One region of the Pseudomonas sp. URMO17WK12:I7 genome, then DNA from elsewhere that is predicted to be linked to it. Evidence: predicted binding sites of a transcription regulator. Region 1 holds the regulator's gene; the other holds the start of a gene.
The links. The regulator sigma-54, encoded in region 1, starts transcription at its own class of promoters, with help from an activator protein. The targets are predictions, from matches to a motif close to ANTGGCATNNANNTTGCTNT.

Region 1 (15,116 bases):
CATGTCACCCCAGGGCGGTGGCTTGCCACGCGGTCAGCTGGCCAAGGCCATCAATGCCGAGCTGGGTGGTTTCGAGGTGTTCAAGGACGCCTTCACCAAGGCCGCGCTGACTCGCTTCGGCAGCGGCTGGGCCTGGCTCAGTGTTACCCCGCAAAAACAACTGGTGGTGGAAAGCAGCGGCAACCAGGACAGCCCGCTGATGCACGGGAATACGCCGATTCTTGGCCTGGACGTCTGGGAGCATGCTTATTACCTGAAATACCAGAACCGTCGCCCGGAATACATTGGTGCCTTTTACAACGTGATTGACTGGGCGGAAGTGGATCGCCGCTATCACGAAGCCTTGAAGTGAGTCGGCCCGGTATGCGCTCCGAGGTGATGTCTGTCAGCAGTGTGCGCCTGTTCCGGTTGGCGTTGGGAACTTTGCTGTTACTGGCCGGCACCGCGTTGCTGCTGGCCCGTGGCATTGCCTGGCTGGACCTGGAGCCGCGCATGCTGCGTGCCCTGGAAGGTGGCGCACTGTGCGCGCTGGGTACGGCATTGGGCGCAGTACCGGTGCTGGTGATTCGCAACATGCCGGTGGCTTTGGCCGATACCTTGCTGGGCTTTGGAGCTGGGGTGATGCTGGCGGCCACGGCGTTCTCACTGATTATCCCCGGGCTGGAGGCTGCCCAGGCCATTGGTTTTAGCCCCTGGGGCGCCGGAGGCCTGATCAGCTTCGGCCTGATGCTCGGTGCTCTGTGCCTGTTCCTGGTCGATCTCAAGGTCTGCGGTGCTTCGCCGGAGGCGTTGGTTGGCACCGAGAATCAACCAGTGATCGCCGCGCGGATCTGGTTGTTCGTGATCGCCATCATTGCCCATAACATACCCGAGGGCATGGCCATCGGGGTGTCTGCCGGAGGCGGCATGGCCGATGCCGACAGCCTGGCGATGGGTATTGCCTTGCAGGATGTACCTGAGGGGTTGGTGATAGCACTGGTGCTGGCAGGGGCGGGGATGCCGCGCTTCCAGGCGTTTCTGATTGGCGCCGCCTCTGGCCTGGTCGAGCCGCTGGCTGCAGTAATCTGTGCCTGGCTGGTGAACATGGCAGCGTTGCTGTTGCCGGTGGGCCTGGCCTGTGCGGCAGGGGCGATGTTGCTGGTGGTGACCCAGGAGATCATTCCCGAGTCGCGCAGCAATGGGCATCACCGCTTGGCCAGCCTGGGGCTGTGCATCGGCTTCTGCCTGATGATGGTGATGGATACGGCAATGTCTTGATGTTCACCGGGATATTTTTTTGCGCCTGTGAGATCGAGCGCCGCCCGCGCGGCGCATCGCGGATAAATCCGCTCCTACATGTGTTGCAACGTAGCCATGCCTGACAGGCCATGGTTGTCAGCCGGTTTGCGAGGCTCAAGTCATGCGCAAGGGCTGGCAACTATGGCGCAACAGGTTCGGCACGTTGCAACAAATGTAGGAGCGGATTTATCCGCGATGCGCCGCGCGGGCGGCGCTCGATCTTACAGGCATTGAAAGTACCGCGGTAAGCACCAGGTGACTTACTCGCCTTCGTCGAAGTAGTTGTTGATCAGTGCTACCAGGGCTTCCAGGGCGTCGTTATCCTGCTCACCCTCGGTCAGCAGGTGCACCTGGGTGCCTTTGCCCGCAGCCAACATCATCACCGCCATGATGCTCTTGCCGTCCACCAGTTTGTCGGGCGCACGACCTACGCGGACCTGGCAAGGGTACTTGCCGGCCACGCCGACGAACTTGGCTGCCGCCCGGGCATGCAGGCCCAGCTTGTTGATGATGGTGATTTCGCGGGCGGGCATCGTGCGGTGGATCCTGTGGGCTAGAGGTCGCGATGGCGAACCTGGACGTTTTTCAGGGATTGCTGCAGCAGTTGGCCCAAGCGTTCGGTGATGTAGACCGAGCGGTGGTGCCCACCCGTGCAGCCAATGGCGATGGTGACATAGGCGCGGTTGCTGGCAGCAAAGCGCGGCAGCCATTTGAGCAAGTAGCTGGAAATGTCGTTAAACATTTCCTCGACGTCCGGCTGTGCAGCCAGGTAATCGATGACCGGTTGCTCCAGGCCGGAATGCTCCCGCAGCTCAGGCTTCCAATAGGGATTCGGCAGGCAGCGAACATCGAACACCAGGTCGGCGTCGACAGGCATGCCGCGCTTGAAGCCGAACGATTCGACCAGGAATGCGGTGCCTGGTTCGGGCTGGTTGAGCAGGCGCAACTTGATCGTATCGCGCAACTGATACAGGTTGAGGCGGGTGGTGTCGATCTTCAGGTCGGCAAGATCAGCAATCGGCCCCAGCAGTTCGCTTTCCACGCGTATGGCCTCGGCCAACGAGCGGTCGGCGTTGGTTAACGGGTGCCGTCGGCGCGTTTCCGAGAAGCGCTTGAGCAGCGTGTCCTCGTCGGCGTCGAGGTACAGCACGTCACACTTGATGTGGCGTGCGCGGGCTTCTTCGAGCAGTTCGGGGAAGCGTGACAGGTGGCTAGGCAGGTTGCGTGCATCGATGCTCACTGCCACCTTGGGTTGCAAGAGCTCGGTATTGATCAACGCGTTTTCCGCCAGCTGCGGCAGCAGCCCGGCTGGCAGGTTGTCGATGACGTAATAGCCGTTGTCTTCCAGTACATCGAGGGCGGTGCTCTTGCCGGAGCCGGACCGGCCGCTAACGATGATCAGGCGCATGTTCAGCTCCCGTTCTGTACGTCCAGGACGACTTGATACAAAGCTTCGCTGCTGCTGGCTGCACGCAGGCGATCACGGACTTCCTTGCGATCGAGCATGCTGGCGATCTGGCGGAGCAGTTCGAGGTGCGCATCGGTGGCGGCTTCTGGCACCAGCAGGACGAACAGCAAGTCCACTGGCGCGCCGTCGATGGCGTCGAAATCAATGGGGGCGGCGAGGTGGAGCAGGGCACTTACCGGGCTCTCGCAACCCTTGAGGCGGCAATGCGGGATTGCGATGCCATTGCCAAATCCAGTGGAGCCCAGTTTTTCGCGGGCGATCAGCTTCTCGAAGAGATCTTGCTCATCAAGCTCGGGGACTTCGCGGTGGACCGCAGTGGCGATCGTTTCCAGCGCGCGTTTTTTACTGCTGACGCCCGGCACGTTCACCAGGGAACGGCCGGGGGTCAGGATGGTTTCAAGTCGGATCATGGATGAGAGGGATCAGCGGGCGGCTGCACCTTGCAGCAAGCTTTGCTGTTTTTCCTTGTGTTTTTTCAGTTGGCGGTCGAGCTTGTCGGCCAAGGCGTCGATCGCTGCATACATGTCTTCGTGTTCCGCGTTGGCAACCACTTCGCCGCCTGGAATCTGCAGGGTCGCCTCGACCTTCTGCTGCAGTTTCTCGACTTTCATGATGACCTGCACGTTGGTGATCTTGTCGAAGTGACTTTCCACGCGAGCGAGCTTTTCGAGCACATAATCGCGCAGTGGCTGGGTGACTTCTACATGCTGTCCACTGATATTGACTTGCATACAGCTTCTCCTTTGTTGCCCGTGCATAAAGAGGCAGGTCTTGCACCTGCCCCACAAACGCTGTGGCACATCCAGGGGCTACATCAGTCGCTTGCGCTCGCTCGACGGTGCGATGCCGAGAGACTCGCGGTACTTGGCGACGGTGCGACGGGCTACCTGGATGCCTTGTGCCTCCAGTAAACCAGCGATCTTGCTGTCACTCAATGGCTTTTTCTGATTTTCCGCCGCAACCAGTTTCTTGATGATCGCGCGGATCGCTGTAGACGAGCATTCTCCGCCTTCGGCAGTGCTGACGTGGCTGGAGAAAAAGTATTTCAGTTCATAGATGCCACGTGGGGTGTGCATGTATTTCTGCGTGGTCACACGCGAAATGGTCGACTCATGCATGCCCACAGCTTCGGCGATGTCATGCAAAACCAATGGCTTCATCGCTTCGTCGCCGTGGTCGAGGAAGCCGCGCTGGTGCTCGACAATCTGCGTGGCGACCTTCATCAGCGTTTCGTTGCGGCTTTGCAGGCTCTTGATGAACCAGCGTGCCTCTTGCAGCTGATTGCGCATGAAGGTGTTGTCGGCGCTGGTATCGGCGCGGCGGACGAAGCCTGCGTACTGCGGGTTGACCCGCAGGCGCGGGATCGCTTCCTGGTTCAGCTCGACCAGCCAGCGGTCGCTGTCCTTGCGCACGATCACATCAGGTACAACGTATTCCGGCTCGCTCGACTCGATCTGCGAACCTGGCCGCGGGTTGAGGCTTTGCACCAGCTCGATCACCTGGCGCAACTCATCTTCCTTGAGCTTCATGCGGCGCATCAGCTGGCTGTAGTCGCGGCTGCCGAGCAGGTCGATGAAGTCGGTGACCAGGCGCTGGGCTTCGCTGATCCACGGGGTGCTGGCAGGCAGCTGGCGCAGTTGCAGCAGCAGGCACTCGCCCAGGGTGCGTGCGCCGACGCCGGCTGGCTCGAACTGTTGAATTCGGTGCAGCACTGCCTCGACCTCGTCGAGCTCGATGTCCAGCTCCGGGTCGAAGCCTGCACAGATTTCTTCGAGGGTGTCTTCCAGGTAGCCCTGGCCGTTGATGCTGTCGATCAGGGTGACGGCGATCAGGCGGTCGGTATCGGACATCGGTGCCAGGTTCAGCTGCCACAGCAGGTGGCTCTGCAGGCTTTCGCCGGCCGATGTGCGGGTGGTGAAGTCCCACTCGTCGTCATCGTTGCTCGGCAGGCTGCTGGCGCTGGTCTGGTAGATGTCTTCCCAGGCGGTGTCGACTGGCAGCTCGTTGGGGATTCGCTCGTTCCACTCACCGTCTTCCAGGGTTTCGGCACTGCTGGTGCTTTCCTGGAAGCTGTTGTCCTGGACTTCGGCGGCCGGCTTGTTCTCGGCGTTGTCCGCCATCGGGTCGCTATTGTCGAAGTCGTCGCCGTCTTCCTGACGTTCGAGCATCGGATTGGACTCCAGCGCTTCCTGGATTTCCTGCTGGAGGTCCAGGGTGGAGAGCTGAAGTAGGCGGATGGCCTGTTGCAACTGAGGAGTCATCGTCAGTTGCTGGCCCATTTTTAGGACGAGCGATGGTTTCATGGCTGGGGCTTAATACCTTGTTCGCCGGCGCGCATGCGCCATCCACTACACGAGGGCGCCGGAGCGCCAAATTCAAGCAAGTTTTATGCCTCAAATTGTAGCGTTTGCCTAGAGCGCTGTAACAACTTAAGCCCCGACAGGGCGTTATTGCCAGCGCTCCAGGCAGATCCCGGGGTCAGAGTCGGAACTCGTGGCCCAGGTAGACTTCCTTGACCAGGTCATTGGCCAGGATGGTCTCGGCGTCACCTTCGGCGATCAGCTGACCATCGTTCACGATGTAGGCGGTTTCGCAGATATCCAAGGTTTCACGGACGTTGTGGTCGGTGATCAGTACACCGATGCCCTTGGCCTTGAGGTGATGGATGATCTGCTTGATGTCGCCCACGGAGATCGGGTCGACACCGGCAAACGGTTCGTCCAGCAGGATGAACTTCGGTGCAGTGGCCAGGGCGCGGGCAATTTCGACCCGGCGGCGTTCACCACCGGAAAGGCTCATGCCGAGGTTGTCGCGGATGTGGCTGATGTGGAATTCCTGCAGCAGGCTTTCCAGTTCTTTGCGCCGGCCTTCGCGGTCGATGTCCTTGCGGGTCTCGAGAATGGCCATGATGTTGTCGGCCACCGACAGCTTGCGGAAGATCGAGGCTTCCTGCGGCAGGTAGCCGATACCGGCGCGGGCGCGCCCGTGCATGGGCTGGTGGCTGACATCGAGGTTATCGATCAGCACGCGCCCCTGGTCGGCCTGGACCAGGCCTACGATCATGTAGAAGCAGGTGGTCTTGCCGGCGCCATTGGGGCCGAGCAGGCCGACGATCTGCCCGCTGTCGATCGACAGGCTGACATCGCGCACGACTTGCCGCCCCTTGTAGCTCTTGGCCAGGTGCTGGGCTTTGAGGGTTGCCATTTACTCGGCCTTCTTCTTCGGCTGGATCACCATGTCGATGCGCTGACGTGGCTGAGTCACGTTGCCACCACGACCGGCGGTCGCAACCTGGGTCTTGGTGTTGTAGACGATCTTCTCGCCTTCGGTGGTGTTGCCTTCGTTCTCGACCTTGGCGCGATCGGTGAGAATCACCGTGTCTTTCTGGGCCTGGTACTGGATGGTCACGGCCCAGCCTTTCATCTTGTCAGGCTTGGCCGTGCTCTGCTGCTGCTCGAAGTAGGCCAGGTTGCCCACCGAAGTCACCACGTCGATGTCGCCGTTGGCGGCACGGGTCATGGTCACGGTGTTGCCTTTGATCATCATCGAGCCCTGGGTGATGATCACATCGCCGGTGTAGGTGGCCACGCCTTGCTTGTCGTCCAGGTGCGCGTTGTCGGCCTGGATGCGAATAGGCTGGTCACGGTCGGTCGGCAGGGCGAAGGCGCTCGCGCTTCCCAGTGCTGCGCTCAGGCTGAGCAAAAGGGGGAGGGTTTTAACGAGCCTCATACTGTCCTCTTACGTTAGAGAGCAAGTCAATCTTGCCTTCTTTCAAATACGCTTTCATTCCTTTGCCCGTAGTTGTGCCACCGGCGCCGTCGATTCTAACGGCTTGCTCGGTCTGCGCATATTGCTTCTGCGGGAATACGGTCATGCGTGAGCTGGTAACGACGAGTTCACGCTGCTTTTCGTCGGTGCGTTGCACGCGGACGTTGTCGATCAGTTCGACCTCGGTGCCATCCGGGTTGACTTCGGCGCGTTCGCTCTGCACATGCCAAGGGTACTCGGTGCCCCGGTACATGTGCAGGTCGGGCGTGGTCAGGAGGGTGACTTCGCTGGCCCTGAGATGCTCGACCTTGTCGGCAGTCATTTCGTACTGCAGCTTGCCGTCGGGCAGGAACTGCACGCTGTGCGCGTTGATCGCGTAATAGTCGATGGCGCTTTCATCAACTTGGGCCGCCGGCTTTTCGAGGAAGCTCTCGGGGCTGACATTCCAGTAGCCGACTGCTACCAGCAGGGCGGCGATCACCGCCAGCAGCGCAAAATTGCGGGCTTTCTTGCTGAACATGGGCAGCCTTAAAGGTAGTTGGCGTTGGCAGCGTCCAGGGTACCCTGGGCCTGCATGATCAGTTCGCAGAATTCGCGTGCAGCGCCTTCGCCGCCGCGAGCCTGGGTTACTCCGTGGGCGTGCTGGCGGACGAACGGTGCGGCGTTGGCGACGGCAATGCCCAGGCCTACCCGGCGAATCACCGGCAGGTCAGGCAGGTCGTCGCCCAGGTAGGCGACTTGTTCATAGCTTAGGCCCAGTTCGGCGAGCAGGCCGTCGAGCACTGTCAATTTGTCCTCGCGGCCCTGATAAAGATGAGGAATGCCGAGGTTTTTCGCCCGGCGCTCTACCACTGGAGTCTTGCGCCCACTGATGATTGCCGTGGTCACGCCCGAGGTCATGAGCATTTTGATGCCCTGGCCATCGAGGGTGTTGAAGGTCTTGAATTCGCTGCCATCTTCGAGGAAGTACAGGCGGCCATCGGTGAGTACGCCGTCTACGTCGAAAACGGCGAGCTTGATCGCCTTGCCGCGTTGCATGAGATCTAGAGTCATCTGTTCGTTCTCCTTTACATCACGCCAGCGCGCAGCAGGTCGTGCATGTTCAGGGCGCCGGTCGGCCGGTCGTCCTTGTCCACAACCACCAGGGCGCTGATCTTGTGGTCTTCCATGATTTTCAGCGCTTCGGCGGCGAGCATCTCGGCGCGAGCGGTCCTGCCGTGTACGGTCATCACCTGGTCGATCAGGGTGGTGTGAACATCGATGTTGCGGTCCAGGCTACGGCGCAGGTCGCCATCGGTGAAGATACCGGCGAGGGTGCCGTCCTGCTCCAGGACCACGGTCATGCCCAGGCCCTTGCGCGACATTTCGAGCAGGGCATCCTTGAGCAGTGTACCGCGCTGAACCTGTGGTAGCTCGTCGCCGGCATGCATGACGTTCTCGACCTTGAGCAGCAGGCGGCGGCCCAGTGCACCGCCGGGGTGCGAGAAGGCGAAGTCTTCTGCGGTGAAACCGCGCGCCTCGAGCAGTGCGATGGCGAGCGCGTCGCCCAGCACCAGCGCGGCAGTGGTGGAGGAGGTCGGCGCCAGATTCAGCGGGCAGGCTTCCTGGGCAACGCGTGCGTCGAGGTTGACCTCGGCGGCCTGGGCCAGTGGCGAGTCCGGGTTGCCGGTCAGGCTGATCAGCTGGATACCAAGGCGCTTGATCAATGGCAGCAAAGTAACGATTTCGGCTGTGCTGCCGGAGTTTGACAGCGCCAGGATCACATCATCCCGGGTGATCATGCCCATGTCGCCGTGGCTGGCTTCGGCCGGGTGCACGAAAAATGCCGGGGTGCCGGTGCTGGCCAGGGTGGCGGCGATCTTGTTGCCGATATGCCCAGACTTGCCCATGCCGACCACCACCACCCGCCCTGTGCTGGCGAGGATCAGCTCGCAGGCCTTGACGAAATTCGCGTCGATGCTGGCTGTCAGGCCCTGTACGGCCTCCAGCTCAAGGCGCAAGGTGCGTTGGGCGGATTGGATAAGCTCGCTGGATTGGCTCATGTCGAAAAGCAATGCCTGATTAAAAGGCGGCGATTATAGCTGCAATGGAGGAAAGCCTCATCCATTGGTTTGCCTGAACAATTGTCATGAAACCCTGTCGTTGCCCTGAACGACCTGTTCCACACCCTTGGGGGCGCACGGTCAGCGGTGCTATAGTTCGCCGCTATTCGGCCTGCCAAGGGTGCGTGTGCCTTCACGATGAAGGCCGGCGTCCATTAGTGCGAGGCTGCACTAGCAAGGAGTCTAGATGAGTGTGGATAGCGCCTACGCGGTCGAGTTGAAGGGAGTCACCTTCAAGCGCGGTTCGCGCAGCATTTTCAGCAATGTCGACATCCGTATCCCGCGCGGCAAGGTAACCGGGATCATGGGGCCGTCGGGTTGCGGCAAGACCACGCTGCTACGCCTTATGGGCGCGCAGCTACGGCCGTCGAGCGGTGAAGTGTGGGTGGCGGGGCAAAACCTGCCGAGCCTGTCGCGCAGCGACCTGTTCGACGCACGCAAGCACATGGGCGTGTTGTTCCAGAGCGGTGCGCTGTTTACCGATCTCGACGTGTTCGAGAACGTGGCATTTCCTTTGCGCGTGCATACCCAGCTTTCAGACGAAATGATCCGGGACATCGTCTTGATGAAACTGCAGGCCGTTGGCCTGCGCGGTGCCATCGACCTGATGCCTGACGAGCTGTCCGGCGGCATGAAGCGTCGGGTGGCGCTGGCTCGGGCGATTGCCCTGGATCCGCAGATCCTCATGTACGATGAACCGTTCGTCGGCCAGGACCCAATTGCCATGGGCGTGCTCGTGCGGCTGATCCGCCTGCTCAACGATGCCCTGGGTATCACCAGTATCGTGGTTTCCCACGACCTGGCCGAAACCGCCAGTATCGCCGACTACCTCTATGTGGTCGGTGACGGCCAGGTGTTGGGCCAGGGTACGCCAGACGAGCTGATGGGGTCGGACAACCCGCGCATTCGCCAGTTCATGAAAGGCGACCCGGACGGCCCGGTGCCATTCCACTTTCCCGCGCCTGACTACCGCGCCGATCTGCTGGGGGCGCGGTGATGCGCAGAAAATCCTTACTCGAACGTATCCGCCTGCTGGGGCGCTCGGCGATCGACGTGGTGGCGGTGCTCGGGCGTTCGTGCCTGTTCCTGTTCCATGCACTGATCGGTCGCGGCGGCATTGGCGGCGGTTTCCAGTTGCTGACCAAGCAATTGTACTCGGTGGGCGTGCTGTCGCTGGCGATCATCGTCGTTTCCGGCGTTTTCATCGGCATGGTGCTGGCCCTGCAGGGCTACAGCATCCTGACCAAGTACGGCTCCGAGCAGGCGGTCGGGCAAATGGTCGCCCTGACCCTGCTGCGTGAGCTCGGTCCGGTGGTCACCGCGCTGTTGTTCGCCGGCCGCGCCGGTTCTGCGCTTACCGCCGAAATCGGCAACATGAAGTCCACCGAGCAGTTGTCGAGCCTGGAAATGATCGGCGTCGACCCGCTCAAGTACATCGTCGCGCCACGCCTGTGGGCCGGTTTCATCTCGCTGCCGCTGCTGGCGCTGATCTTCAGCGTGGTCGGTATCTGGGGGGGTTCGTGGGTCGCAGTTGACTGGCTGGGCGTTTACGAAGGTTCGTTCTGGGGCAACATGCAGAACAGCGTTTCCTTTACCGACGACGTGCTCAACGGGCTGATCAAGAGCCTGGTATTTGCCTTCGTCACGACCTGGATTGCCGTATTCCAAGGGTACGACTGCGAACCCACCTCAGAGGGGATCAGCCGCGCCACCACCAAGACCGTGGTCTATGCCTCGTTGGCAGTACTGGGTCTGGACTTTATTCTGACCGCCTTGATGTTTGGAGATTTCTGATGCAAAACCGCACCCTGGAAATCGGTGTCGGCCTGTTCCTCCTGGCCGGGATCCTGGCACTGCTGCTGCTGGCCCTGCGTGTCAGCGGGCTGTCGGCCAGCCCGAGCAGCGATACCTATAAAGTTTATGCGTACTTCGACAATATCGCCGGTTTGACGGTCAGAGCTAAAGTGACCATGGCCGGTGTAACGATCGGCAAGGTCACCGCCATCGATCTGGACCGTGATTCCTACACCGGCCGGGTGACGCTGCAATTGGACAAGGCGGTCAACAACCTGCCGACCGACTCCACTGCTTCGATCCTGACCGCCGGCTTGCTTGGCGAGAAGTACATCGGTATCAGCGTGGGCGGCGAAGAAGATGTGCTCAAGGATGGTGCCACCATCCATGACACGCAGTCGGCGCTGGTGCTGGAAGATCTGATTGGCAAGTTCCTGCTCAACTCCGTTGGCAAGGAACCAAAAGAAGCGCAACCGGCTAATTAAGGAGTTTCCATGATTTCGATCCTGCGACGTGGCCTGCTGGTGTTGCTGGCGGCCTTCCCTCTGATGGCCTTGGCCGCGCAGTCGCCGCACGACGTGGTGCAGAGCACCACCACCGAACTGCTTGGCGATCTCAAGGCCAACAAGGAGCAGTACAAGGCCAACCCCAACGCCTTCTACGATGCGCTCAACCGCATCCTTGGCCCGGTGGTGGACGCCGACGGTATTTCCAAGAGCATCATGACCGTCAAGTACTCGCGCAAGGCGACCCCTGCGCAGATGCAGCGCTTCCAGGAAAACTTCAAGCGCAGCCTGATGCAGTTCTATGGCAATGCGCTGCTCGAGTACAACAACCAGGGCATCACCGTCGACCCGGCCAAGGCTGATGACGGCAAGCGCGCCAGTGTCGGCATGAAGGTCACCGGCAACAACGGTGCCGTGTACCCGGTGCAGTACACCCTGGAAAACCTGGGTGGCGAGTGGAAGGTGCGTAACGTCATCGTCAACGGCATCAACGTTGGCAAGCTGTTCCGCGACCAGTTCGCCGACGCCATGCAGCGCAACGGCAATGACCTGGACAAGACCATTGACGGCTGGGCCGGCGAAGTGGCCAAGGCCAAGGAAGCTGCCGACAACTCGCCAGAGAAGACCGTCAAATGAGCGAAGCCGCTGTAACCATGGCCGAGCCGGGCGTGCTGTGCCTGGCCGGCGAACTGGATTACCGCAGCGGGCCGGCCCTGCGCACGCAGGGCAAGGCGCTGATCGGCGCCTGCCGTGAGGCGCGCCTGGTGCTGGACTGTTCGGCTGTGGGGCGCTCCACCAGTGTCGGCCTGTCGCTGCTGCTGGCGTTCATCCGTGATGCCCAGGCAGCCGGCAAGGCTTTCGAGGTGCGCGGCATGCCCGACGACATGCGGGAGATTGCCGGGGTTTATGACCTCGACGAGGTGCTGGCAAGCTGATGGCTTGGCAGTGACGAGAGGCCCCTCGGTCGCGAGCCCCTTCGTTGGGCTTCGCAGGCGAGGGGCTTTTTTGTATGATGGCCGACCCGTGCGCATCGGGCGCCGATTGAGGTTGAGCATGCAGGCCGTAGAAGTTAAGAGCTTCCTTGAAGAGAAATTGCCGGGATCCCGGGTCGAAGTTGAAGGCGAAGGCTGCAACTTCCAGTTGAACGTGATCAGCGACGAGTTGGCTGGCCTGAGCCCGGTCAAACGTCAGCAGGCGATCTATGCTCACCTGAATCCGTGGATTGCCAATGGCAGCATCCATGCGGTAACCATGAAATTTTTCAGCAGCGCAGCCTGGGCTGAGCGCACCTGAGCCAACTTGGCGGCGAGACACCAATGGACAAACTGATTATTACTGGCGGCGCTCGTCTTGACGGCGAGATCCGTATTTCCGGCGCGAAGAACGCGGCTCTGCCGATCCTGGCGGCGACCTTGCTGGCCGATGGCCCGGTCACCGTGGGCAACCTGCCGCACCTGCACGACATCACCACCATGATCGAGCTGTTCGGGCGCATGGGCATCGAGCCTGTGATCGACGAAAAGCTGGCGGTGGAAATCGATCCGCGCACCATCAAGACCCTGGTAGCCCCTTACGAGCTGGTCAAGACCATGCGCGCCTCGATCCTGGTGCTCGGCCCTATGGTCGCGCGCTTCGGTGAAGCCGAAGTGGCACTGCCAGGTGGCTGCGCAATCGGTTCGCGCCCGGTCGACCTGCACATCCGTGGCCTCGAGGCCATGGGCGCGCATATCGAGGTCGAAGGCGGCTACATCAAGGCCAAGGCGCCTGAGGGCGGCCTGCGCGGCGCGCACTTCTTCTTCGACACCGTCAGCGTGACCGGTACCGAGAACATCATGATGGCCGCTGCCCTGGCCAAAGGCCGCAGCGTGCTGCAGAACGCTGCGCGCGAGCCTGAAGTGGTCGACCTGGCCAACTTCATCAACGCCATGGGCGGCAAGGTCCAGGGCGCCGGTACCGATACCATCACCATCGATGGCGTCGAGCGCCTGCACTCGGCCAGCTACCGTGTAATGCCTGACCGTATCGAGACGGGTACCTACCTGGTCGCCGCTGCCGTGACCGGCGGTCGCGTCAAGGTCAAGGACACCGATCCGACCATCCTCGAGGCGGTTCTGGAAAAACTGAAGGAAGCGGGCGCCGACCTCACTACCGGTGAGGACTGGATCGAACTGGACATGCACGGCAAGCGGCCGAAAGCCGTCAACCTGCGCACCGCCCCGTATCCGGCGTTCCCGACCGACATGCAGGCGCAGTTCATCTCGCTGAACGCCATCGCCGAAGGCACTGGCGCAGTCATCGAGACGATCTTCGAAAACCGCTTCATGCATGTGTACGAAATGCACCGCATGGGCGCGCAGATCCAGGTCGAAGGCAACACCGCGATCGTCACTGGCGTACCGGCCCTCAAAGGGGCTCCGGTCATGGCCACCGACCTGCGTGCATCCGCCAGCCTGGTGCTGTCGGCGCTGGTCGCCGAAGGCGACACCCTGATCGACCGCATCTACCACATCGACCGTGGTTACGAGTGCATCGAGGAAAAACTGCAGATGCTCGGCGCGAAAATCCGCCGCGTACCGGGCTAGTCGCCCGCTGGCACAGGGACGTGCCATTCGAATTGAATGCGGTCGGGCGATAATAGCCCGGCCGGCAGTAGCCGCTTAAGGACCGACGTTCCAATGTTGACCATCGCGCTTTCCAAAGGCCGTATTCTCGACGATACCCTGCCATTGCTGGCCGAGGCCGGCATCGTGCCGACCGAGAACCCGGACAAGAGCCGCAAGCTGATCATCCCCACCACGCAGGACGACGTGCGCCTGCTGATCGTGCGTGCCACCGACGTGCCGACCTATGTCGAGCATGGTGCTGCCGACCTCGGTGTGGCTGGCAAGGACGTGCTGATGGAGTACGGCGGCCAGGGTCTGTATGAACCGCTGGACCTGCAGATTGCCCGCTGCAAGCTGATGACCGCTGGTGTGGTTGGTGCGCCCGAGCCCAAGGGTCGCCTGCGCGTCGCCACCAAGTTCGTCAACGTGGCCAAGCGTTATTACGCCGAACAAGGCCGCCAGGTCGACATCATCAAGCTGTATGGTTCGATGGAGCTGGCGCCCCTGATCAACCTCGCCGACAAGATCATCGACGTGGTCGACACCGGTAATACCCTGCGTGCCAACGGCCTGGAGCCCCAGGAACTGATCGCCACGATCAGTTCGCGCCTGGTGGTCAACAAGGCCTCCATGAAGATGCAGCACGCCCGCATCCAAAGCCTGATCGACACGCTGCGCAAAGCAGTCGAATCGCGACACCGCGGCTAAGACTCTCTACCTCCTGCGCGCGGCCTTCGCTGTCGCGCCCGTCTATCCGCGTCATAGCCACTTTTCTCGGGTGCCCGCGCGGATGGACTGGTAGCCTAGGGCGCCTGAGCATTCGCTAATAATCGAGGCCCTCGCCATGACCGTGTCCACTGCAATTGCCCGTCTCAACGCTGCTGATCCGGATTTCGCCCGACATCTGGATCATCTGCTGAGCTGGGAAAGTGTGTCCGATGACGCGGTCAACCAGCGCGTGCTCGACATCATCAAGGCCGTGCGTGAGCGCGGTGATGCCGCGCTGGTGGAATTCACCCAGCGTTTCGATGGCGTTGACACCACGTCCATCGACGACTTGATCCTCGGCCGCGAGCGCCTGGAGCTGGCCCTGACTCGCATCACCGACGCCCAGCGTGAAGCGCTGGAGAACGCCGCCAATCGCGTGCGCCTGTACCACGAGCGGCAGAAGCAGGACTCCTGGCAGTACACCGAAGCTGACGGCACCGTGCTCGGCCAGAAAGTCACCCCGCTGGACCGGGCCGGCCTGTACGTGCCGGGTGGCAAGGCGTCGTACCCGTCGTCGGTGCTGATGAACGCCATTCCGGCCAAGGTCGCTGGCGTTACCGAAGTGGTGATGGTGGTGCCGACCCCACGTGGCGAGGTCAATGAACTGGTGCTGGCCGCCGCCTGCATTGCCGGTGTCGACCGGGTGTTCACTGTTGGTGGTGCCCAGGCCGTTGCGGCCCTGGCTTATGGCACTGAAAGTGTGCCGCAGGTGGACAAGATTGTCGGCCCGGGCAATATCTACGTGGCCACCGCCAAGCGCCACGTGTTCGGCCAGGTCGGCATCGACATGATCGCTGGCCCTTCGGAAATCCTCGTGGTGTGCGACGGC
Region 2 (15,116 bases), on a different contig from region 1:
CCCGACATGCCAATATTGATCAGACTCGCCATGGTTCCATACCCTTAAAGTTTCGTTGTGGTACCGAGCATTGCGTAGCTCTCGTACGACTTCATCTGTCTTGCGATCTGCGAGATCTTGCTGGCGTAGTTCGGGTCGGTGGCGTACCCGGCCTTTTGCAGTTCTCGCACGAATTGTTCTGGGTTATCGGCCGACTTCACCGCATCTTGATAGCGCGAATTGTTCTGCAGCAGGCTCACCAGGTCGTGGAAACTGTCCTGGTACGAATCATAGGAACGGAACGCTGCCGTCTCCTTGACGAACCGCCCGTCACGGAATTCGCTGGTGATCGCCCGCGCCGAATCTCCTTCCCAGTTGCCACTGGCCTTGATGCCGAACAGGTTGTGGCTGCTGCTACCGTCACTGTTGCGCATGACCGACTTGCCCCAGCCGGTTTCCAGGGCGGCCTGAGCCACCAGGTAACGCGGGTCAACACCAATGCGCTTGGCGGCCTGCTCGGCCATCGGCAGCATGGTGGCGACGAATTCGTCGCTGTCGGCAAAGGCCTTCTTCGGCGCCAACGGCGGCTGCGCCACGGCGCGGCCGGTGATGCGCAGGCCGTTGTCCGGGATGGCGATGGCCTTGGCCAACTGCTGCCCGTCACGGGCTGGCACGGCAGCGGTATTGGTGGCAGCGGCCGGGCTGGTGGCCGAGGGCACGATACCGGCCAACAGGCGGTCGGTCAGCTTGCCTGGCAGCGCCAGGCGCCGCGAATTGAGGGCAGCGACGTCGTTGCGTGCGGCCGTGGACTGGGTGGCATGCACCGGGTCGGCCACCTTGTTGCCCCACAACGTCGGCGCGGCGCCATCGACACGCGGGAACGGGCTGGTGTTGGCCGGGGTGCTCTTGTTCTTCGACAGCTGGCGCACCAGCACGTCCTGCAGGCCGATACCGCCACCTTCGCGGGACATGCTCACGGCCAGCTGCTGGTCGTACATGTCGCGGTACTGCTTGACCGTCTCGGAGTTCATCGGGTTGTCGTCGGCCAGCACATCGCTGGCCTTGCGCGAGGCCTTGAGCATTTCGCTGATGAACAGCGACTCGAACTCCTGGGCCACCTTGCGCACGTTGGCGTCACTGTCGCGATCACCGTGCTTGAGCGAGCTCAGGCGGTTGAGGTCGGTGTAGGCACCGCTGTCGGCGTGACTGGAGACCAGGCTTTTCGAATTCATCCGTGGCGTCCTCAGATCACGATCAGGTCGGCCTGCAAGGCGCCGGCCTGTTTCAATGCTTCAAGGATGGCCATCAGGTCGCCCGGTGCCGCGCCGACCTGGTTCACCGCGCGGACGATCTCATCCAGCGTGGTCCCCGGGCCGAATTTGAACATCGGCTTGGCTTCCTGTTCGGCATTGACCCGCGAGCGCGGAACCACCGCCGTCTGGCCATTGGAGAATGGCCCCGGCTGGCTGACGATCGGGTCTTCGGTAATGGTCACGGTCAGGCTGCCGTGGGTCACCGCCGCCGGCGAGACCTTGACGTTCTGGCCGATGACGATGGTGCCGGTGCGCGAGTTGATGATGACCTTGGCCACGGCCTGGCCCGGGTCGATCTCGAGGTTTTCGAGGATCGACAGGTAGTCGACGCGCTGGCTCGGGTCCATCGGCGCGGTGACGCGCACCGAGCCGCCGTCCACGGCCTGGGCCACACCAGGGCCGAGCAGGTCGTTGACTTTGTCGACGATGCGCTTGGCCGTGGTGAAGTCCGGGCGGTTGAGGTTAAGGGTCAGGCTGTTGCCCTGGTTGAAGCCGCTCGGCACGGCGCGCTCGACCGAGGCACCGCCAGGAATACGGCCGGCCGACGGAACGTTGACGGTGATCTTCGAGCCGTCACGACCTTCGGCATCGAAGCCGCCGACCACCAGGTTGCCCTGGGCGATGGCGTAGACGTTGCCGTCGATGCCCTTGAGCGGGGTCATCAGCAGGCTGCCGCCGCGCAGGCTCTTGGAGTTGCCGATCGACGAAACGGTGATGTCCACCACCTGGCCCGGCTTGGCGAACGCCGGCAGGTCGGCATGCACCGATACCGCGGCGACGTTCTTCAGCTGCACGTTGCCGGAGCCTGGCGGCACCTTGATGCCGAACTGCGACAGCATGTTGTTGAAGGTCTGCAGGGTGAACGGCGTCTGGGTGGTCTGGTCACCCGTGCCGTTGAGCCCCACCACCAGGCCATAGCCGATCAACTGGTTGGAACGCACACCAGAGATGCTGGCAATGTCCTTCAGGCGCTCGGCGTGGGCACCGAACGCGCAGGACAGGAGCAGGGTCGCGGCAATCAGCTGCCTAACGTTGAACATGTTCATCCGTACTCAGAAGGGCCAAAGCGGGCTCATGAAGAAGCGGTCCAGCCAGCCGGGCTGGCTGGCATCGGCGAACGAACCGGTGCCCGAATAGGTGATGCGCGCATCGGCCACGCGGGTGGACGGCACAGTGTTGTCGGTGGCGATGTCGTCGGCGCGGATCAGGCCGGCGATACGCACCAGTTCTTCACCGGTGTTCAGGGTCATCCACTTCTCGCCGCGCACGGCGATGATGCCGTTGGGCAGCACCTCGGCGACAGTAACGGTGATCGAGCCGGTCAGGGTGTTGCCCTGGGTGGCCTTGCTGTCGCCCTTGGTGGTGCGGTCACCGCTGTAACCCGCTTCCAGCGACAGGTCGCCGCTGCCAAACGGGTTGTTGGTGTTCGGGTTGGAGCCAAACAGCGAAGTCAGGCCGATGTCAGCCTTGCTGTTCTTCTGGATCTGCGAGCCTGCGTTCTTGCTCGCCGAGGTGCGTTCGTTGAGGGTGATGGTGATGATGTCACCCACGCGGAACGCTTTGCGGTCGGTGTACAGGCCCTGCTCGAAACCGGCCTGGTAGATCGAACCGTTGTTGGCTGCGGCCGGCAGCGGGGTGCGCGGCAGAACCGGCGCATAGTACGGGTCGTTCGGCTTCGGCGTCGGCGCGACGCAACCTGCCAACACAACCGCCCCCCCCAGGGCGAACACAGACAACAGACGCTTCATGACACTTACCTCACGGTGTAACGGGAGTAGAACCTGGACCAGGGCTTGCAACTGCCGGGCTTTAGAGCTGCTGAGTGACGAACGACAGCATCTGGTCGGCGGTGGAGATGACCTTGGAGTTCATCTCGTAGGCGCGCTGGGTGGTGATCATGTTCACCAGCTCTTCCACGGTGCTGACGTTGGAGTTTTCCAGGGTCTGCTGCAGGGTGGTGCCGAAGCCGTTCAGGCCAGGGGTACCGACCTGTGGCGCGCCACTGGCAGCGGTTTCCAGGAACAGGTTGTCACCAATCGCCTGCAGGCCGGCCGGGTTGATGAAGTCGGCGGTCTGCAGGTTGCCGATGACTTGGGCAGCCGGGTTGCCGGCGGTGGTGATCGACACGGTGCCGTCCTGGCCGACAGTGAAGGTCTGGGCGTCGTTCGGCACCACGATCGCAGGCTCCAGGGCAAAGCCCTGGGCGGTGACGATCTGGCCATCGGAGTTCAGGTGGAAGGTACCGTCACGGGTGTACGAAACGGTGCCGTCCGGCTGCAGCACCTGGAAGAAGCCACGGCCGTTGACCGCCATGTCCAGCGGGTTTTCGGTGGTCTGCAGGCTGCCGGTCTGGAAGTTCTTCTGGGTGCCGACAATGCGCACACCGGTACCGACTTGCAGGCCCGATGGCAGCTCGCTGTCCTGGGTCGACTGCGCGCCTGGCTGACGCTTGATCTGGTACAGCAGGTCGGCGAACTCGGCGCGGTCACGCTTGAATCCGGTGGTCGAGACGTTGGCCAGGTTGTTGGAAATGACGGTCAGGTTGGTGTCCTGGGCGGACAGGCCGGTTTTAGCGACCCAAAGAGCCGGAAGCATCAGTATTCTCCTCGTGCGCCTGTTTTACGGCACCCGTTCAAAGTTGGTTAGCCGATTTGCAAAACACGCGCCATGGCTTCATCGCCTTCCTTGGCCGCGTTCATCATTTTCACGTGCAGCTCGAACTGGCGGGACAGCGCCAGCACCGAGGTCATTTCTTCCACGGCGTTGACGTTGCTGCCTTCGAGGAAGCCCGACACCACACGCACATTGACGTCGGCGGCAGCCGGTTGGCCGTTCTGTGTGTGGATCAGCCCGTCCAGGCCCTTGGTCATGCTCTTGATGTCCGGGTTGACCAGCTTGATGCGGTCGACCTCGGCCATCACCCGCGGGTCTTCGCCCATCGAGCGGATGCTGAGGGTGCCGTCGGCACCGACCTCGACCTTCTGCTCTGGCGGAATGGCAATCGGGCCACCGTTGCCGATTACCGGCATGCCGTTGCCGGCGCGCAGCACGCCAAGGGCATCGATGTTCAGGCTGCCGGTGCGCACGTAGGCTTCGCTGCCATCCGGCGCCTGCACGGCGATGAAGCCCTGCCCGGCCACGGCCACGTCCAGGTCACGCCCGGTCTCGACCATCGGCCCTTCGCTGAAGTCGGTGGCCGGGCGTTCGGTCATGGCAAATGCCCGCGACGGAAAGCTGTCACCGAACACAGGCATCGAGCGAGCCTGCTCCAGGTCGCGCTGAAAGCCATTGGTGGAAACGTTCGCCAGGTTGTTGGCATGGGCCTTCTGCGCCAGCGCGTTCTGGCTGGCGCCGGTCATGGCCACGTAAAGCATCTTGTCCACAGTCATCCTCCGCTGCACTGACGATCGTTTGCCGCTCGCCGCTGCTGTGCAGGCTCTAAAGCAAGTTCCGAACCAACTTTTTGAATTCACGAAAAAGCCCGTGAATACGGGCCTTTTCGGGGTTTTGCGATTGGCGTGCCGCCGGATATCCGGCGCCGGGTTGCCGATAGCGGCAAACCTGTACCGGCCTCTTCGCGGGCAAGCCGCGAAGAGGCCGGTACAGGTGAATCAGGGCTCGCGGCAACCGCCATTGCTGTAAGGGCCGGCGAATTTCCTCCAGCCATCACCCGGCGACCACTGCGAGCACACCAGCCGGCCATCCGCCTGGCTTTCCCAGCGCCACCAGGGCGCGGTGCCGGCCTGGGCCTGGTACAGGCAGAAAGCGGCGATCAGCGTGATGACCAGTTTGTGCATGCTTCCTCCAAGTCGCCGGGAGCGCTTTGCGCCCCTTTCGCGACACAAGGCCGCTCCTGCCAGGCACCGCGTAATCCTGTGGGAGCGGCCTTGTGTCGCGAAAGGGCTGCGCAGCAGCCCCCTACCCAGCGACCATCAGGTCATCTGGATGATGGTCTGCATGATGGTGCTTTCGGTGGAGATGGTCTTGGCGTTCGCCTGGTAGTTGCTCTGCGCCTTGATCAACTCGACCAGCTCCTGGGTCAGGTTGACGTTCGAAGCTTCCAGCGAGTTGGACTCAACGCTACCCAGGGTGCCAGTCTTCGGCGAGTCGATGCCGGGAATGCCCGAAGAATAGGTTTCGGTCCAGCGCGTGCCGCCAATTTGCTGCAGCCCCTGCTCGTTGGCAAAGCTGGCCAGGGCCACCTGGCCGATGGCGCGAGACTGCTGGTTGCTGAAGCTGGCGAACATCACGCCGGTGGAGTCGATCGACAGGCTCGACAGGATACCGGTGGCATAACCATCCTGGGACTGCGACATGCGCGCGGTCTCGGTGTTGTACGAGCTGGTGCTGTTCATCGACAGGCGCATGCCGTTGGCGCTCTCGGCCGAACCGTTGGAGGCCCAGTTGCCTGCTGCGTCCTTGGCGGCCGGGATCCAGCCCTTGAGGGTAAAGGTGTTGTTGGTCACCGCCCACTCGGCGTTGGCCGGAGCACCCGGCGGAATGCTGGCCGGGTCGGTGGCCATGGACGCCACGCTACCGTCGGAGTTGAAGGACATGGTCGCTTCCAGCGGCGCAGTGGAAGTCGGGTCCATCGGGTTGCGACCGTCTACCAGGGTGTACATGGTCCACTGGTTCGTACCGGTCTTGCGGTAGAACTGCTCCATGGTGTGCTCGTTACCCTGACTGTCGTACACCTTGGTCGGGAAAGACTTGGTGTAGGTGGTGTCATCCGCCGGGTCGAACGTTGGGCCGGCAGGGGTGGCTCCTGGCAGCGGGATGATGGTCGCTTCGGAGTTCAGGTTGATGCCCTGGTCGATCAGGGTAGTGGCCTTTGGCGCAAGCGACGAGGTATCGATCTTCAGGTCGGTCAGCACGCCGCGCTTGATGTTGCCGTTCTCGTCAGCGGCATAGCCCTGCAGACGCAAACCGTCCGAGGTGACCACGTAGTTGTCCTTGCTGTTCTGGAAGGCGCCGGCACGGGTGTACACGCGCGCACCGTTGTCGGACAGCACGAAGAAGCCCTGGCCCTGGATACCCATGTCCAGCACGTTGCCGGTGTTGTTGACGTCACCCTGGCTGAACTGCTGGGAAATCGCCGCCAGGCGCACACCGTTGCCGACCTGGTTCTTGCCCACGCCCAGGCGGTTGGCGCCGGCGTACACGTCGGCGAATTCGGCGCGCGAGGATTTGAAGCCAGTGGTGTTGACGTTGGCAATGTTGTTGCCGGTAACGTCCAGCTGCTTGTTGGCTGCGTACAGACCGCTAAGGCCGATATTGAAAGACATGCTGTTGCTCCTTTTTGCCGTTCTGTCGGCCTTAGATACCGATGGTTTGTACGTCGGACAGGGAAACCTTACCCACGCCCGCCAGGTTCAGCACCATCTCGCCGGTGGTGTTGAAGCTGACACTGGTGACCTTGGCTGGCAGCAAGGTATTCATCTGCACCGCCTTGCCGTCCACCGTGGTGGTGGCAGTGAAGGTGTAGGTACCCGGGTCGACTTTCTCGCCCTTGTTATTGGTGCCATCCCAGATGAAGTCGCCGTAACCGGCCTTCTGCTCGCCCAGCTCGATGGTCTTGACGGTGTTGCCATCCTTGTCGGTGATGGTGACCTTCGCTTCGCTGATGGCCTGCGGCACTACAAACTGTGCATTGAAGCTGTCAGCGGTATCGACGATCGCCTTGTCGTTCTGCACGATCACCGAACGACCCACCAGCGAAGATGCCTGCAGCGCCTGCGACGAGGCCATGGCACTGGTGATCGCACTGACCGACTCGTTCAGCGAAGTAATGCCTTCAAGGCTGCTGAACTGCGCCAGCTGGGCGACGAATTCGCTGTTGTCCTGCGGATCCAGCGGGTTCTGGTTCTGCATCTGGGTGACCAGCAACTGCAGGAACGCATCCTTGCCCAGGGCCTGACCACCGGTCGCGGAACTGGTCGTGGAGGTTTTCTTGGTGCTGGAGCTGACACCGGACGCCGCGATGACGTCGTTGAGGTTCACACCGCTGCTGCTATCGACTGCCATGGTCTGGATTCCTTATCACTGACCCAGGGTCAGTACTTTCTGCATCATGTTCTTGGCGGTGTTCATCAGCTCGGCGTTGGTCTGGAACGCACGGCTGGCAGAGATCATGTCAGCCATCTCCTCGACCACGTTGACGTTCGGGTAGTAGACGTAGCCGTCCTTGTTCGCCGCCGGGTGGTTGGGCTCGTAGCGCGCTTCCAGGTTGCTCTGGTCTTCGACGATACCCTTGACCTGCACACCCTGCCCCGCCTCGCCCTGGTCCTCGAACAGCGACTGGCTGACGCCGCTTTGCGCGTTCTGGAAGGTGGTGGCAAACACCGGGTGGCGCGCACGGTAGGTCTGGTCGATGCTCGACGACACGGTCTCGGCGTTGGCGATGTTCGAGGCGACGGTGTTGAGGCGGGTGTTCTGCGCGCTCATGCCGCTGCCGGCGATGTTGAAAACACTGGAAAGGGACATGAATTACTCTCCGCGCAGGGCCGAAACCAGCCCTTTGAATTTACTGTTGAGCAAGGTGAAGCTGGCCTGGAAGCCAATGGCGTTCTCGGTGTAGTTCGACTGCTCGATCTGGGCGTCCACGGTGTTCTGGTCGATCGACGGCTGGGTTGGCACGCGGTATTGCACCGTGTCATCAGCCATCGCCAGGCCTTCGGCCTCGATGTGGCGGCTGTTGGTGCGGTCCATGGCGAAGCGGCCGCCCTGCTGCTTCTGGCTCTCGGCGGCGAGCACCGAAGAGAAGTCCATGTCACGCGCCTTGTAGTTGGGCGTGTCGGCGTTGGCGATGTTGTTGGCCAGCACTTCGGCGCGCTGGGCGCGGAAGCCCAATGCCTTTTCGTGAATGCCAAGCGCCTTGTCGAAACTGATGCTCATGTCGGGGAAACCTTCGAAGGTTGGCCGGAATTTCGTTGAGCAAGGTATAGCAAGGGCTGTGCCAGAATCCTCAAACCCCGGAAACACTGGGCTGCGACGCGGGTGACTGATGGCGCGATGCCAGAAAAGCGGCAAAGTGCTTCCGCCTGGCGAAGCGAAAGCGGCAATTGCCGGGCGGCAAAAGGGGCAAAACAAAAAATTGACGTCAGATGAGGGGCGCGGGTGATTGGCGTTGGATGTGTGTCGTTTTCGAGATCGAGCGCCGCCCGCGCGGCGCATCGCGGATAAATCTGCTCCTACATTTGTTGCAACGTAGCCATGCCTGTGAGGCCAAGGTTGTCAGCCGGTTTGCACGACTCAAGACCTGCGCCAAGGCTGGCAACCATGGCGTAACAGGTTCGGCACGTTGCAACAAATGTAGGAGCGGATTTATCCGCGATGCGCCGCGCGGGCGGCGCTCGATCTGATAGGCGCAGAAAGCATCAAGGCGAACACCTGTCAGCCCAAACTCACTTGGCCTGGTAGATGATCCCCGGACTGCACTGGACCATCTGGTAATGGTCCGGCAACCCGTTCAGCGCTTCCGAGGCGCCGAGGAACAGGTAGCCCCCAGGCTTCAGCGTGCTGTGGATACGCATCAGGATGTCCTTCTTCACCTGCGCCGAGAAATAGATCAGCACATTGCGGCAGAACACGATGTCGAACTTGCCCAGGCTCGCATAGCTGTCGAGCAGGTTGAACGAGCGGAACTCGACGCGGCTGCGGATCGCCGGCTTGACCGCCCAACGCCCCGGCGCCTTGGTGTCGAAGTAACGCTGCAGGCGCTCCTGGGACAGGCCACGGGCAATTGCCAGGCTGTCGTACTCACCGGTCTTGCAGTTGGTCAGCATCGAGCCGGACAGGTCGGTGGCAACGATCTGCGCCCCCATCTTCAACTGGCCCAGGTTGCTGCGCTCGAACTCGTCGATGGCCATCGAAATCGAGTAAGGCTCCTGCCCCGACGAGCAGGCCGCCGACCACATGCGCAGGCGCTGGCCGGGATTGTTCCTGATGAACTCGGGGATGACCTTGTTCTTCAGCACTTCGAACGGGTAGGTATCGCGAAACCATAGGGTCTCGTTGGTGGTCATCGCATCCACCACCTGCTCGCGCAGACCGCCCCGCGGCTGGGTCTGGATACGTTGCACCAGCTCGCCCAGGCTCTTGATGCCCTGCTGTTCCATCAGCTTGTTGAGACGGCTGGAAACCAGGTACTGCTTATTCTCCCCCAGCAGGATGCCACAGGCTTTTTCCAGGAAGACCCTGAACTGTTCGAACTCCAAATTACCCGTAGACACTACTGCCGCCTCTTTTCAATCACTGGTGCCGGGGGCATGCCCCCGGCTGCTTCAATGCGTTGCCTTGATCCGGTCGACCACGCGCTGGGCCAAGTCGTCCGGCTTGAACTTGGCCAGGAAATCATCGGCCCCGACCTTCTTGACCATCGCCTGGTTGAATACTCCGGACAACGAAGTATGCAGGCAGATGTGCAATTTTTGCATGCGCGGGTCACTTCGGATCTCCGCGGTCAGCGTATAGCCGTCCATTTCCGGCATCTCAATGTCGGAGATCATCATCAGGAACTCTTCTTCGGGCTTCTTGCCCTCGTCCACCAGCTTGCGCAGGTAGTCCAGAGCCTGCCGGCCATCGTTGAGCGCCACCACTTCCACACCCACCGTCTGCAGGCAACGGCTGACCTGCTTGCGCGCCACCGACGAATCGTCGACGGTCAACACCCGCAGCAGCGTGGCCTTGTCCTGCACCTCGGCATCGACCACTCCGGCAGACACCGACTCGGACGACGGCGCCACTTCGGCCAGCACCTTCTCCACGTCGATGATCTCGACCATGCGGTTGTCGACCCGGGTGACGGCGGTCAGGTAATGATCGCGGCCGGTACCCTTGGGTGGCGGATGAATCTCTTCCCAGTTCATGTTGACGATGCGCTCGACAGAGTGCACCAGAAAGCCCTGGGTCTTGGTGTTGTACTCGGTGATGATCACGAAACTGTTGCGCGTGTCTTCCTGCAACCCTGGCAGGCCGGTCGCCATCGACAGGTCGAGGATCGGGATGGTCGCCCCGCGAATGTTAGCCACGCCTCGCACCACCGGGTGCGACCTGGGCAGCACGGTCAGCTCAGGGCACTGCAGCACCTCGCGGACCTTGAATACGTTGATGCCGTAAAGCTGCGCCCCGTTGAGACGGAACAGCAGCAACTCCAGGCGATTCTGCCCGACCAGCTGTGTGCGCTGGTTGACTGAATCCATTACCCCCGCCATGCCTGACTCCTTATGCTTTCTGCCTTTTTGGTGCTACATGGTCACCAAGTCGGCACGGGCTTTGCTTTTTTGAGCGCCATGTACACGAAAACGACAAATTTCCGACGACTGACGCACCTGCTGAGCGGCTCGCTCGCCGTGCTGTGCCTGCTGGCACCCGGCGTTCGCACGCTGGCGGACGCGGTTACCTTGCCTGAACAGCTTATCGGTGTCACCCAAGGGTTTCTTGAATTCAGCGTCGAAGATTACCTGGCCACCACCCAGACCCCAGGGCGTTACGAAATCCAGGTCAACCCGCTCGACCCGCGCCTGCGCATGCCGCTGTGCAGCCAGCAGCTGGACGCCTCGCTGGAAAGCCCGGCGCAACCACTGGGCCGGGTTACCGTGCGAGTGCGCTGCGACGGCAGCGCACCGTGGACGATTTTCGTGCCGGCCACCGTACGGTTGTTCCGCGACGTGGTGGTGGTGACCCGCCCACTCAAGCGCGACAACCTCATCGGCGAGGGCGACGTGGCCCTGCGCGAACGCGACGTCGGCACATTGCCCCAGGGTTTTCTCACCGACCTCGACCAGGCGGTTGGCATGAAGATGCTGCGCCCGACGGTGCTCGACCAGGTCCTCACGCCGCAGCACCTGGAGCAAGCCGAGGTGGTGCGCAAGGGCGATCATGTGGTGATCACCGCGCGCAGCGGCTCCCTGAGCGTGCGCATGCCTGGCGAAGCCTTGGCCAAGGGTGGCCAGGGTGAGCAGATCCGCGTGCGCAACCTCAATTCGCAGCGGGTAGTCAAAGCCCGGGTCACAGGCCCCGGCCAGGTCGAGGTCGCCATGTAGATTACGCTGGCGGTGTGCAACTGCTTTTCCTAAACTGTGCGGAAACGGGTTCGCGAGCTTGCTGACAGGCGGCTAAGCATTTGTGCCTAAAGTTTCTTTCGGGTTGGCCGAAAACAAGGCAAGCGTCCAAATACCCAGAGGTTTCTGATCATGGTCATCGACTTCAGTCGTTTGAATAACTCTCCGTCGGTTACGGGCGGCGTTCGTGGCAATGCCACGCCTGGCAACGCCGAAAAAACCGGCGAAACCCAAGACGCGCCAAAAAGCGCCAGCGCCAGCGGAGAAGCGGTACACCTCAGCCAAGAGGCCCAGCAGTTGCAAAAGGTCAGCGACAAGCTGCGCGACCAGCCCGTCGTCAACAGTGCCCGAGTGGCGCAGTTGAAACAGGCTATCGCAGACGGCAGCTACCAGGTCGATGCCGGCCGGGTCGCCAGCAAACTGCTCGATTTCGAAGCCCAGCGCTGACCGTTCGGCGCGCTGACTTCACGGACGCTATGTAAAGCCAAGAGTTAGCCATGCACGACATCACCTTGCTGCAACTGATCGAAGACGACATCGCCCCGACCCAGGAACTGCTCGACCTCCTCCAGCAGGAGTCGATGGCCCTGCACGGCCGCGACATGGCACCGCTGGAGGGCATCCTGGCCCGCAAGCAGTCGCTTATCGTCCTGCTCGAGCAGCAAGGCATGCGCCGCAGCAACCTGCTCACCAGCCTCGGCCTCAGCGCCAATCGCGCCGGTGTGCAGGCACTGGCGGCGCAGTCGGACAACGGCGAGCTAATCATGCAGCAGCTCGAAGTGCTGAACCAGCTGATGAACGACTGCCAGAAGACCAACGAGGCCAATGGCCGGATCATTCAGGTGCAGCAGCACGTCACGGCAAACCAGATCAGAATCCTCCAGGGCGGTGAAGCACCATCGCTCTATGACAGCCGTGGCACCACTTCCCCACTTGCCAAGCCCCGGGCGCTCAGCCAAGTGTGATTACTTCTATCAAGGCACGGAACATACTGGCAAAATGCCGTTACTTGCGTGTGTCGTTTTTGCCTGGAGATTGAAAACCCGTGTTCAATGAAACCGATGCCCCGCAACCGCCAAAGGTGCTGAACACGCCCTTGGAGATCGCGGCCAACCTGCGCCAGCTGCAAGAAAGCCATGATCCACTGATCATCACCTTCCACGAGCGCAGCCAGCGGTTCCAGAGCTATGTGGTGCATGTGGACCGTGACAGCAATACCCTGGCACTGGACGAAATGATCCCGCGCGATGGCGAAAAATTCATCGAGAACGGCGAACCGTTCCGCGTTGAAGGCTTCCACGACGGCGTGCGCATCGCCTGGGAATGCAATCACGAACTGAAGATCAGCGAAGTCGACGGGCACCGCTGCTACCGCGGCGCGATGCCGGAAGAGATGACCTACCACCAGCGCCGCAACGCCTTCCGTGCCGCGCTGAAGCTGTCGCAACTGGTCGACATCATCCTCGACGGCAGTTTCCTCAAGGGCAACGGCGCCCTGCGCGGCAAGCTGCTGGACATTTCCGCCACTGGCTGCAAGCTGCGTTTCGAGGGCAACGTCGAGAACTGCCTGCAACTGGGCCAGGTGTACGAACGCTTCAAGGCCAGCAACCCGCTGGGGCTGGTCGACACCATGGTCGAGCTGCGCCACTTGCACTATGAAGAGCGGATCAACACCACCTTCGCCGGCGTGCGCTTCCATAACCTCAATGGCCAGGCGCAGCGCAAGATCGAAAGCTTCGTGTACCAGCTGCAGCGTGAAGCGCGGCGGTTCGATAAAGACGATTACTGATCGTTTAGCCGCAATCATTCCCAGCATACCGGCCCAGGCGTGCTGGGCGTGCAGGTTGCGCCCTATGCGTTCAAGGAAGACCTTCCCGCTTCTGGATCCCCCCCTTGCCTAAATAGGATTTCTGCGTCGCCCTGTTTCAGGGCATTCAAGCGTAGAGGCCCAACATGATCCGTTCCCACTTCACTGCCGAACTTCACAGTCAACATGGCCACGTGGGAGTAATCGAAACCTCGGCAGGCGTCCCACTGATCTACGCCCCGCTGGAGAACGAAGACAGTGGATGGCTCTGCCACAATCAACCTGAACGGATAGGGACATTCGTACCTGTCAGGTTTCAATTCCAGTTCCTCAAGGCTACAGATAACTATGTGCACTACAGCCTTACAGCTACCGGTGCTGGAGCCTATGAAGGCGCTCGACTTGAAGCCAATAAATTCGACTGGCTGGGGCTGTATGGCACTCACACCTTGGGCACAATTGTCGATGCTCTCAACCCTGTGAAGCTACTGGAGCGTCACTACTGGAAAGTCGAGCCGCTGCAGGACTGGGATGGAGAAGTCACCAGTGCCGCCAGCGTGGATTTCAATCTGCGCGACAGGCACGGCTACCGGGTTTGCGAAGCAATGAATGATCCTCTTATCGGCAGCATCAAAGGCAAGTTCCTGCGCGCCGGTGATAACGACGGAGAAATCCTCACGTTCCGCTTGCACGACATTCAGCTCACCTGACGCCTGAGGACGCTGACACCGAAACCGGCCCCTGACGATTACATCTGATCGCAGGGCGCGCGCGGCGCATCGCTTTTTACCCACCCACCGTTTCCAGCTGATACATTGACCTCCGCTTTATTACGATCACCGCTCCGCCCCACCAGGGCATGGGTCATTCGGAGATCATAATGATTCGCTCTAACTTTACTGCAGAGTTGCACAGCCAACACGGGCAAGTCTTGGTCACAAGCTACGGCACGTTAGGAACAAAATCTGAGGTGTTGCTTCCCCTCACCGGCTTCACCAATGGCTGGCTTTGCCACCACCCTGGCAAACGCAACAACCTCATCCCTATGAAGTTTCACTTTGAATACATCAGATCGGAAGAAAACCGTGTCATTTATCAAATCACGGCAGGCGAAACACTTGAATTCAAATGGGCCAGGCTTGACAAAGACAATGCCGACCGCCTTGGCCTGTATGGTACCGGCCTAATAGGCAGGATTACAGATAACCTGAGTCCGGTAAATGTGGTCAAGAACACGCTGGACTTACACTATTGGAAAGTTCAACCCCTGGAAGAGTGGGATGGCGATATAAACAGCGCCGACAAGATAGATTTTTATCTGCGGGATAAATACGGCTATCGCGTAGCGGTTGCGAACGACCGGGCGAATACCAAAAATTTGTACGCCGGATCCGCTGATGGAGAAATACTACGGTTCAGGCTGCGCAACATCGAGGTCGAGTAATCCGAGCCCTGCAGAGTCAGCCTGTGAGCACCTTACCCACGTGCTCACATCGGCTGGCTAGCCGTCTGTTCGGGCGCTGTCCCCTCCCCACTCGCCACCTGCTCGTCTTCAGTATCCTCAGCCGCAACCGGCGTCTGCATAACATCTTGCACAGTCTGCTCGTCCACCCGCGGGTCGAGCGCCGCCGACAACGGCGAACCTGCCGCCGGCATGGCCACGTGGCCCAGCGGTGCGTCTTGTACCTGATGCAGGCCGGTAACCGCTTTAGGCCGGATCCGCCATACCAGCACCAGCGCGAAGAAGACGAAAAAGGCGTACAGCATCTGCGAGCCCAGCACCTTCATCAACACACCCGCCGCCAACGGCCCGATGCACGCCCCCACGCCATAGGTGACCAGCAGCATCGCGGTCAGTGAAACGCGCCGTTCGCTTTCCACATGGTCATTGGAGAAGGCGACCGCCAGCGGATACAGGCAGAACTGCAGCAGCGAAATCACAAAGCCGATGCCGAA

Region 2: the regulator sigma-54 is predicted to act here: its motif matches at 8,233-8,252, upstream of flgB (flagellar basal body rod protein FlgB).

The regions. Positions count from the first base shown of each region.
Region 1 is NZ_QLTL01000002.1:131,207-146,322, forward strand. It holds gene H040_RS02765 (superoxide dismutase) at 1-352, shown strand, start outside; gene H040_RS02770 (ZIP family metal transporter) at 364-1,257, shown strand; gene H040_RS02775 (HPr family phosphocarrier protein) at 1,539-1,811, opposite strand; gene rapZ (RNase adapter RapZ) at 1,832-2,686, opposite strand; gene ptsN (PTS IIA-like nitrogen regulatory protein PtsN) at 2,689-3,156, opposite strand; gene hpf (ribosome hibernation-promoting factor, HPF/YfiA family) at 3,169-3,477, opposite strand; gene H040_RS02795 (RNA polymerase factor sigma-54) at 3,556-5,049, opposite strand; gene lptB (LPS export ABC transporter ATP-binding protein) at 5,225-5,950, opposite strand; gene lptA (lipopolysaccharide transport periplasmic protein LptA) at 5,951-6,475, opposite strand; gene lptC (LPS export ABC transporter periplasmic protein LptC) at 6,462-7,034, opposite strand; gene H040_RS02815 (KdsC family phosphatase) at 7,043-7,567, opposite strand; gene H040_RS02820 (KpsF/GutQ family sugar-phosphate isomerase) at 7,582-8,556, opposite strand; gene H040_RS02825 (ATP-binding cassette domain-containing protein) at 8,804-9,613, shown strand; gene mlaE (lipid asymmetry maintenance ABC transporter permease subunit MlaE) at 9,613-10,410, shown strand; gene mlaD (outer membrane lipid asymmetry maintenance protein MlaD) at 10,410-10,895, shown strand; gene H040_RS02840 (MlaC/ttg2D family ABC transporter substrate-binding protein) at 10,905-11,552, shown strand; gene H040_RS02845 (STAS domain-containing protein) at 11,549-11,851, shown strand; gene H040_RS02850 (BolA family protein) at 11,970-12,209, shown strand; gene murA (UDP-N-acetylglucosamine 1-carboxyvinyltransferase) at 12,233-13,498, shown strand; gene hisG (ATP phosphoribosyltransferase) at 13,592-14,227, shown strand; gene hisD (histidinol dehydrogenase) at 14,364-15,116, shown strand, end outside.
Region 2 is NZ_QLTL01000003.1:115,216-130,331, reverse strand. It holds gene flgK (flagellar hook-associated protein FlgK) at 1-32, opposite strand, end outside; gene flgJ (flagellar assembly peptidoglycan hydrolase FlgJ) at 45-1,211, opposite strand; gene H040_RS04755 (flagellar basal body P-ring protein FlgI) at 1,223-2,332, opposite strand; gene flgH (flagellar basal body L-ring protein FlgH) at 2,345-3,040, opposite strand; gene flgG (flagellar basal-body rod protein FlgG) at 3,102-3,887, opposite strand; gene flgF (flagellar basal-body rod protein FlgF) at 3,935-4,675, opposite strand; gene H040_RS04735 (hypothetical protein) at 4,904-5,089, opposite strand; gene flgE (flagellar hook protein FlgE) at 5,225-6,577, opposite strand; gene flgD (flagellar hook assembly protein FlgD) at 6,609-7,316, opposite strand; gene flgC (flagellar basal body rod protein FlgC) at 7,332-7,775, opposite strand; gene flgB (flagellar basal body rod protein FlgB) at 7,779-8,186, opposite strand; gene cheR (protein-glutamate O-methyltransferase CheR) at 8,696-9,523, opposite strand; gene H040_RS04705 (chemotaxis protein CheV) at 9,575-10,504, opposite strand; gene flgA (flagellar basal body P-ring formation chaperone FlgA) at 10,583-11,335, shown strand; gene flgM (flagellar biosynthesis anti-sigma factor FlgM) at 11,486-11,800, shown strand; gene H040_RS04690 (flagella synthesis protein FlgN) at 11,851-12,318, shown strand; gene H040_RS04685 (flagellar brake protein) at 12,399-13,142, shown strand; gene H040_RS04680 (hypothetical protein) at 13,307-13,870, shown strand; gene H040_RS04675 (hypothetical protein) at 14,041-14,604, shown strand; gene H040_RS04670 (MFS transporter) at 14,649-15,116, opposite strand, start outside.